One region of the Methylobacterium sp. BI1 genome, then DNA from elsewhere that is predicted to be linked to it. Evidence: riboswitches for the same ligand, from Rfam matches in the RefSeq annotation. Region 1 holds a riboswitch; the other holds the start of a gene.
What was found. A riboswitch is a leader RNA that binds a small molecule or an ion and turns the genes downstream of it on or off. The one in region 1 is predicted to bind thiamine pyrophosphate.
Positions count from the first base shown of each region.

Region 2: another riboswitch for thiamine pyrophosphate. It lies ahead of thiC (phosphomethylpyrimidine synthase ThiC); the one in region 1 lies ahead of thiO (glycine oxidase ThiO).

Region 1 is NZ_CM155267.1:4,481,540-4,485,143, forward strand. It holds gene AC1MGR_RS21195 (thiamine phosphate synthase) at 1-124, opposite strand, end outside; gene thiG (thiazole synthase) at 165-950, opposite strand; gene thiS (sulfur carrier protein ThiS) at 986-1,198, opposite strand; gene thiO (glycine oxidase ThiO) at 1,195-2,400, opposite strand; TPP riboswitch at 2,477-2,605, opposite strand; gene AC1MGR_RS21215 (adenylate/guanylate cyclase domain-containing protein) at 2,651-3,604, opposite strand, start outside.
Region 2 is NZ_CM155267.1:1,167,139-1,170,742, reverse strand. It holds gene thiC (phosphomethylpyrimidine synthase ThiC) at 1-1,590, opposite strand, end outside; TPP riboswitch at 1,669-1,777, opposite strand; gene AC1MGR_RS05645 (BA14K family protein) at 1,926-2,672, shown strand; gene AC1MGR_RS05640 (hypothetical protein) at 2,782-3,036, opposite strand; gene AC1MGR_RS05635 (hypothetical protein) at 3,177-3,398, opposite strand; gene AC1MGR_RS05630 (zinc metalloprotease) at 3,586-3,604, opposite strand, start outside.

The DNA of each region.
Region 1 (3,604 bases):
CCCAGCAGGCGCCGGCGCGCAGGAGGCGTTCGAGGATGGCACGAAGCTGCCGGGCGGCGACCTCCGGCGCGTCGGTCGCCGAGCGGTCCGTCACCACCAGGAGCCGCGCGGGCAGGCCGCTCATCGCCGCGCGCCGGGGGCCGGTGCGTCGCTCGCGGCCCGGCTCACGAACCCACGAGACCCAGCTGCGGGCTCGAAGGCTCGGCCCGGCCCCGCTTCGGGATGCGGCCGGCGAGATACGCGTCGCGGCCAGCCTGGACGGCATTGCGCATGGCGCGGGCCATGCGCACGGGATCGTCCGCCTTGGCGACGGCGGTGTTGAGGAGGCAGCCGGCGGCGCCGAGCTCCATGGCGATCACCGCGTCGGAAGCGGTGCCGATGCCGGCATCGACGATCACCGGCACCGGGGATCGCCGACAGATGAGTTCGAGGTTGGCCGGGTTGGCTACCCCCATGCCGGAACCGATCAGCGAGCCCATGGGCATCACGGCGGCGCATCCGAGATCGGCGAGGCGCTGGCAGACCACCGGATCGTCGTTGCAATAGGGCAGCACGGTGAATCCGTCGTCAACGAGGTGGCGGCAAGCCTCCAGCAGCTCGGCCACATCGGGATACAGCGTCTCGCGGTCGCCGATGACCTCGACCTTGATCCAATTCGTGTCGAGGGCTTCGCGAGCGAGCTCGGCGGTCATGATCGCGTCGCGCGCCGTCTCGCAGCCGGCGGTGTTGGGCAGGAACCGGTGCCCCTCGAGCCGCCGCAGGGTGTCCGAGCCGTGCCCCTGGAGCGAAACCCGCCGGATCGAGGCCGTGACCACCTCGGCGCCGGAGGCGGCCACCGCATCGAAGAGGATGCTCTGAGTGGGATAGCCGGCGGTGCCGATGAACAGGCGCGAGCCGAGGCTCACACCGCCGATCACCAGCGTGTCCGTGTCGTTCGCGATCTCGGTCATTCCGGGCCTTCCTGCCATAGTGTCCTCCTTCCCGATCATCCGCCCTGCATCGCGCGGACGATCTCGACGCGGTCGCCCTCGCCGAGGGCGGTGGTGGCCCAGTCCCGGCGCCGAACCACGGAGCCGTTGAGCGCGATGGCGATGCCCTGCGGGCTCTCGATGCCGGTCTCCTCGGCCTCCTCGCGGAACAGGGCGTCGAGGTCAGCGGCCGTGCTGTCGCGGGCCTCGCCGTTCACCGTGAGCCTCATGCGAAAGCCCTTTCCGGCAGCCGCGCGAAGCGGGCCCGGCCGAACTTCCGGGCGTAGTCCGGGAGGGCGCCCTCGGTCACGAGGGCCGCGACCGCATCGGCGGTGGCGGGGGCCAGGAGGTAGCCGTTGCGGTGATGGCCGGTGGCCACGACGAGGCCGGGCGCCAGGGCGTCGATGATCGGAGCATCGTCGTCCGAGGTCGGCCGGAAGCCGCTCCAGACCGCCTCCACCGCCATCTCCTCGATACCGGGCAGGATGCGGCGGGCTCCCTCCAGCAGAGCGTAGAGACCTCCGGCCGTGACACCGGGGACGAATCCGCAATCCTCCACCGTCGCGCCGACGATGAGATGGCCGTCGCTCTTCGGTGCCATGTGGACCTGCTCGGTCCAGACCATGTGGGTGAGGGTGCCAGTGCGGGCGGTGGTCCGCAGGGCGAGGGACTGGCCGCGCAGGGGCCGGACCGGAAGAGCGAGATGGTCGGGCAGGAGCCCCGCCTCCCCGCTCCAGGCACCGGAGGCGAGCACGACGGTGTCGGCCCGGCTCATACCCTGTGCCGTGCGCACGCCGGTGACCCGCCCGGCGCTCCAATCCAGGGCCTCGACCGCGCTTCCCTCCACGATGGCAACCCCGGCTGCGAGGCAAGCCCGCACGAGGGCGGCCATCACCCGGCTCGGATCGACCTGGTGGTCATGCGGGCAGAACAGGCCGGCGGTGACCGCGGGGCGCAGGCGCGGCTCGCGGGCCCGCACCTCCGGACCGGTGAGCCATCGAGCGTCAAGGCCGGAGCGCTTCTGAAGGTCGTGCCGGAAGCGCAGGCGCTCCACCTCGTCCCGTCCGATGGCGAGTACCAGGGTGCCCTCCTCCCGGTAGTCGATGTCGAGGGCGGCCGCGGCCTGAAGCTGGTCGCGAAAGCCCGGCCAGCGCGACAGGCTCTCAAGGGCCAGAGGCAGGAGCGGGTCGGAGCCGGGTTCGTGCTCGGCGGCGGGGGCCAGCATGCCGGTGGCGGCGAGGCTCGCCCCGGCCCCGACGGTGTCGCGCTCCAGGACAGTCACGGAAAGTCCGGCCTGGGCCAGGCGCCACGCCGCCGACAGCCCGATTAGGCCGGCGCCGACGACGACCACGTCACTGCGGGCCGGGGCGACGGCGGCCGGCGGGGCAGCGCCGTGCGTCCGCCGCAGGTTGAGGAAGGAACTCGGGGTCACGTCCAACGCAATCTCCGCGACAGGCGTCGAGATTGGTGGGCTGCAGCTTCGAATGGTGAAGCGTGCCGGGCTTGAGGAGAAACCCGCGGTCCAATCCCTACGCCGGTATGAACCGGGTCAGGTTCGAAGGATTTCCGCGCCGCCATCCGCGAACGGACGGCCATCGGTTTCTCAGCCCCTTGCCGGGGATCTCCCTGGAACATCCCTGATGTGGGCCGTCCACGCGCCGGGGTCAATCCCCGCGGGGGGCTCAGGCGGCGGGCGGACGCGCCGGCCGATAGACGCCCATGGACTCGGTGAACCCGTCGAGCGCGTGTTCGCCGAGGGGCTCCGGCATGTCCCAGAGGAAATCGACGAAGGGCTTCGTCATCAGAATCGGCTCGCCGAGCGTCCGGTTCAGGCGGGCGACGCGACTCGCGAGGTTCACGTCGCGGCCGATGACCGTGAAGTCCAGCCGCGCGCCGGAGCCGACATTGCCGTAGGCGGCCTCCCCGTGATGCAGGGCGATGCCGGCGGCCACCGGGTTGGCGAACCGGCCCAGGGCATTGGCCTCGGCCAGGGCCGCCATCGCGCTCTGCGACGCCGTGAGCGCGCCCTTGGCCGCGCCGCCCAGGTCGTCGCCCGGCTCGCGAAAGATCGCCAGCAGGCCGTCGCCGAGATACTTCAGGACCTCGCCGCCCTCGCGCTCGATGGCCGGCACCAGACAGTCGAAGAAGATGTTCAGGAGGTCGACCGCCTCCTCCGGCGTCATGTCGGCGGAGATGCGCGTGTAATCGCGCATGTCGGCAAACAGGATCGCCGAGCGGATGCGCTGGACGTGGCCGCGTCGGATGGAGCCGCCGAGGATCGCCTTGTGCGGCTCGTCCCCGACATAGATCCGCAGCACGTGGTCGAGTTGCTTGTTGACGCTGCGCATCTCCATTACGGCCGCGAGGGTCGGCATGACGAAGCGGAGGATCGCCACGTCCTCGTCGCGGAATCCCGCCTCGGATCGGGTCGCGAACGAGATGCCGTTGCGGGTGCCGTTGGTGAAGAACAGCGGCGCGACGATGTAGTGCCGATACCCCTCGGCCTTCAGGTCCGGGATGACCGCGAAGGCATCATCGGGCGTCTCTGCGAGATCGAGAATCAGCCACTCGCCGGTCTCGTGGACGCGAAAGAACGGGCTGGCGCGATAGGCCCTGTCCGACGCCTCCCCGTGAGG
Region 2 (3,604 bases), 1.9 Mb from region 1:
GTCGAACCGGGCCCGCGACAGGGCGTCGTCGCGCAGCTGCGCCGCCGGGTGGCCCTTGGCGAGGTCGGCGGCATGGGCCGCGATCTTGTAGGTGATCACGCCTTCCTTGACGTCGTCGCGGTTGGGCAGGCCGAGATGCTCCTTCGGGGTGACGTAGCAGAGCATGGCGCAGCCGAACCAGCCGATCATCGCGGCGCCGATGCCGGAGGTGATGTGGTCGTAGCCGGGGGCGATGTCCGTGGTCAGCGGGCCGAGGGTGTAGAACGGCGCCTCGCCGCACTCCACGAGCTGCTTCTCCATGTTCACCTTGATCTTGTGCATCGGCACGTGGCCGGGGCCCTCGATCATGGTCTGGCAGCCCTTGTCCCAGGCGATCTTGGTCAATTCGCCCAGGGTCTCCAGCTCGGCGAACTGCGCCGCGTCGTTGGCGTCCGCGATGGAGCCGGGGCGCAGGCCGTCACCCAGGGAGAACGAGACGTCGTAGGCCCGCATGATGTCGCAGATCTCGTCGAAGCGCTCGTAGAGGAACGACTCGCGGTGACCGGCGAGGCACCAGCGCGCCATGATCGAGCCGCCGCGGGAGACGATGCCGGTGACCCGGCGCGCGGTGAGCGGCACGTGGGCGAGGCGCACGCCCGCATGGATCGTGAAGTAGTCGATGCCCTGCTCGGCCTGCTCGATGAGCGTGTCCTTGAAGACCTCCCAGTCGAGCTTCAGCGGGTCGCCGCCGACCTTCTCCAGGGCCTGGTAGATCGGCACGGTGCCGATCGGAACGGGCGAGTTGCGCACGATCCAGGAGCGGATGTTGTGGATGTTGCGGCCCGTCGAGAGGTCCATCACCGTGTCGGCGCCCCAGCGGGTCGCCCAGACCAGCTTCTCGACCTCCTCGGCGGCCGACGACGTCACGGCGGAATTGCCGATGTTGGCGTTGATCTTCACCAGGAAGTTGCGGCCGATCGCCATCGGCTCCACCTCGGGGTGGTTGATGTTGGCCGGGATGATGGCGCGGCCCCGGGCCACCTCGTCCCGGACGAATTCCGGCGTGATGAAGGCCGGCAGCGCGGCGCCGAAGCTGTTGCCGTCGGCGAGCGCGGCCTGCGCGCCCTCCAGCATCGTCTGGCGGGCGAGGTTCTCGCGGTTGGCGACGTAGATCATCTCCTCGGTGATGATCCCGGCGCGGGCGAACTCGTACTGCGTCACCATCTGGCCCGGGCCGGCCTTGCGGATCTCGCGGGTGGCCGGACAGGGGGCCACGAGCTTGTCCTCGGGCACGAAGCCGTTGTCCTCGGGCTTGACGGCTCGCGGCGTCACGGTGGCGTAGCCGCGCCGGGCGATCCAGGGCTCGCGCACCAGCGGCAGGCCGGCATGGAGGTCGATCCTGGCATCCGTCTCCGTGTAGGGGCCCGACGGATCGTAGACCCGCACCGGGGCCTCCTTCGGATCGCTGAGCGTGATCTCGCGGAACGGCACCCGGATGTCGTCGTGCCCGGCCACGGGAGCGTAGACCTTGCGCGAGCCCATGATCGGGCCGGTGGTCACAGCCTGGGGCTGGCCCTGCGGAAGGTCCTTCGGGAGAACGGGTGCATTCATCGGTTTCGCTCCTGGCGTGGGAGACGATCCGGTTCATCGGCGGCGGGGTCGGATGGGATGACGCCTGGGGTGACGCGTCGTCGAGGAGATTCCCGTCCCTCCGCCGGTACGAACCGGATCAGGTTCAAGGGTCAGGGCGACGCGCCCAATCTCAGCTCCCGTACTCGGAGCCCCCCTCGGAATGTTTCCAGATTCGAGGGCGGCGGCCGATTTGTCAATCGCCGGCCCGACGCCGTGCGGCGAATAGGGTGCGAAACGAACTTTATCGTCAGCCCCCGCGTTCGTTCACCAGAAGTTCGACCCTCGGGGTCGGCACGCGAACCACAGGTTCTCCCATGAAACGCATATTCCTGGCCTCGGCCGCCCTGGTCGGAGCCCTCTCGATGATTCCCGCCGCCGCGGACGCGCGTCCGGGTGGCGGCGGTGGCGGCTTCCGGGGCGGTGGCGGCGGCTTCCACGGCGGCGGCCTGGGTGGCGGCGGCTTCCGCGGCGGCAACTTCGGCGGCGGCGGCTTCCGCGGCGGCCTCGCCCAGGGCGGCGGGTTCCGTGGCGGCAATGTCGGAGGCAACTTCGGCGGTGGCGGCTTCCGCGGCGGCCTTGCGCAGGGTGGCTTCAACCGGGGCGGCTTCAACCGAGGCGGAACCATCGGCGTGGGTGCCGTCGGCGCCGGGGCGGGCCTGGCCGCCGGCAACGGCTTCCGGGGCGATCGCGGCGGATTCAACCGCGGTGGGTTCAACCGGGGCGGTGCCTATGCCGGACGGGGCTACGGCTACCGCCGCGGCTACGGCGGCCTGGGCCTCGGGCTCGGGCTGGGTCTCGCCGGTGCCGGGATCGGCTACGGCCTCGGCAGTGCCTATGGCGGCTATTACGGCGACGACTATTACGCCGGCGGCTACGCACCGGCCTATTACGGCGGCTACGCGCCCTACGGTGGCGGCTATGCCGCGACGGGCTACGAGGCCGGCCCGGAGGTCGCGACCAGCGGCGAGGACGTGGCCTATTGCGTCCAGCGCTTCCGGTCCTACGACCGCCGCACCGGGACCTATCTCGGTAATGACGGCCAGCGCCACGCCTGCCCGTAACGGCTGACGGGCTCCCTACCCATCGGAAGGGGCTCCGCCACGCGGCGGGGCCCTTTTTTACGTCCTGAAGGCCCCTTCGAGGTCTGCGAAGGCCGGGACGCGTTCCGCCTCACGAGCCCTGCAGGCTCTCGGCGAAGTCGTCCGGCACCTCGCCGAAGCTGCCCAGGATCGCGGCGCTCTCCAGTTCCCCCGTCTCGTCGTCGGCCACGACCTTGATCGCTGCCGTGCCGGGAAAGCGCGCGGCCATCGCCTCGGCCTTCTTCAGGGCCCCGCTCTCCGTCACCGCCACCTCGCGGTCGCCCGGCGAGAGCCGCTTGCGCTTCAGCACGAAGGTCTGCACCAGGAACGTCGTCTTGAGGGCCATCGCAGGGTCTCTCCACCGGGCCGCGCCGGATCGCGTCGGAATCCGGTGGCCGAGCGCACCTAGCACGAAAGCCCGGTTCCCAGGGGTCCGGAACGTTGCGGCCGGAACGCCGCGGCCGGACCCGGGCCGCCCGCCCTGGTCTACGCCGTCGGATTGTGCGGGGCCTCGAGCCGCCGGATCAGGCGCCCCGCGTCCCAGAGTTCGACGGAGCGGCCGTCCATGAAGGCCCGCGCCCGATCCAGCGCCTCCGCCTCGGTGCATCTCGCGAGCGACTTGGTGCGAAGGACGCGACCGGCAGTGTCGAGGAGCAGTACGCGGTAGCCGGACGACGGCGTCCAATGCCCCGGTGCATCCTCCCGCATGACCCGCTCCCGCCTCGAGGATCGTGAAGGCCGGTGCGTCGCTCCTGAATTCGAGACGAACAGCGCGCTGGCCCCAGCACGCATCGCAAGAGTACGGCTGCGCTCGTTAACGTACATACCGCGCCGGCAGATCATCCGGCGATGGGCTGAAGTCTTCCGTTCGCGCTTCTCGTCCTGACGGAGCGGATCACCACAGGCGCACCAGC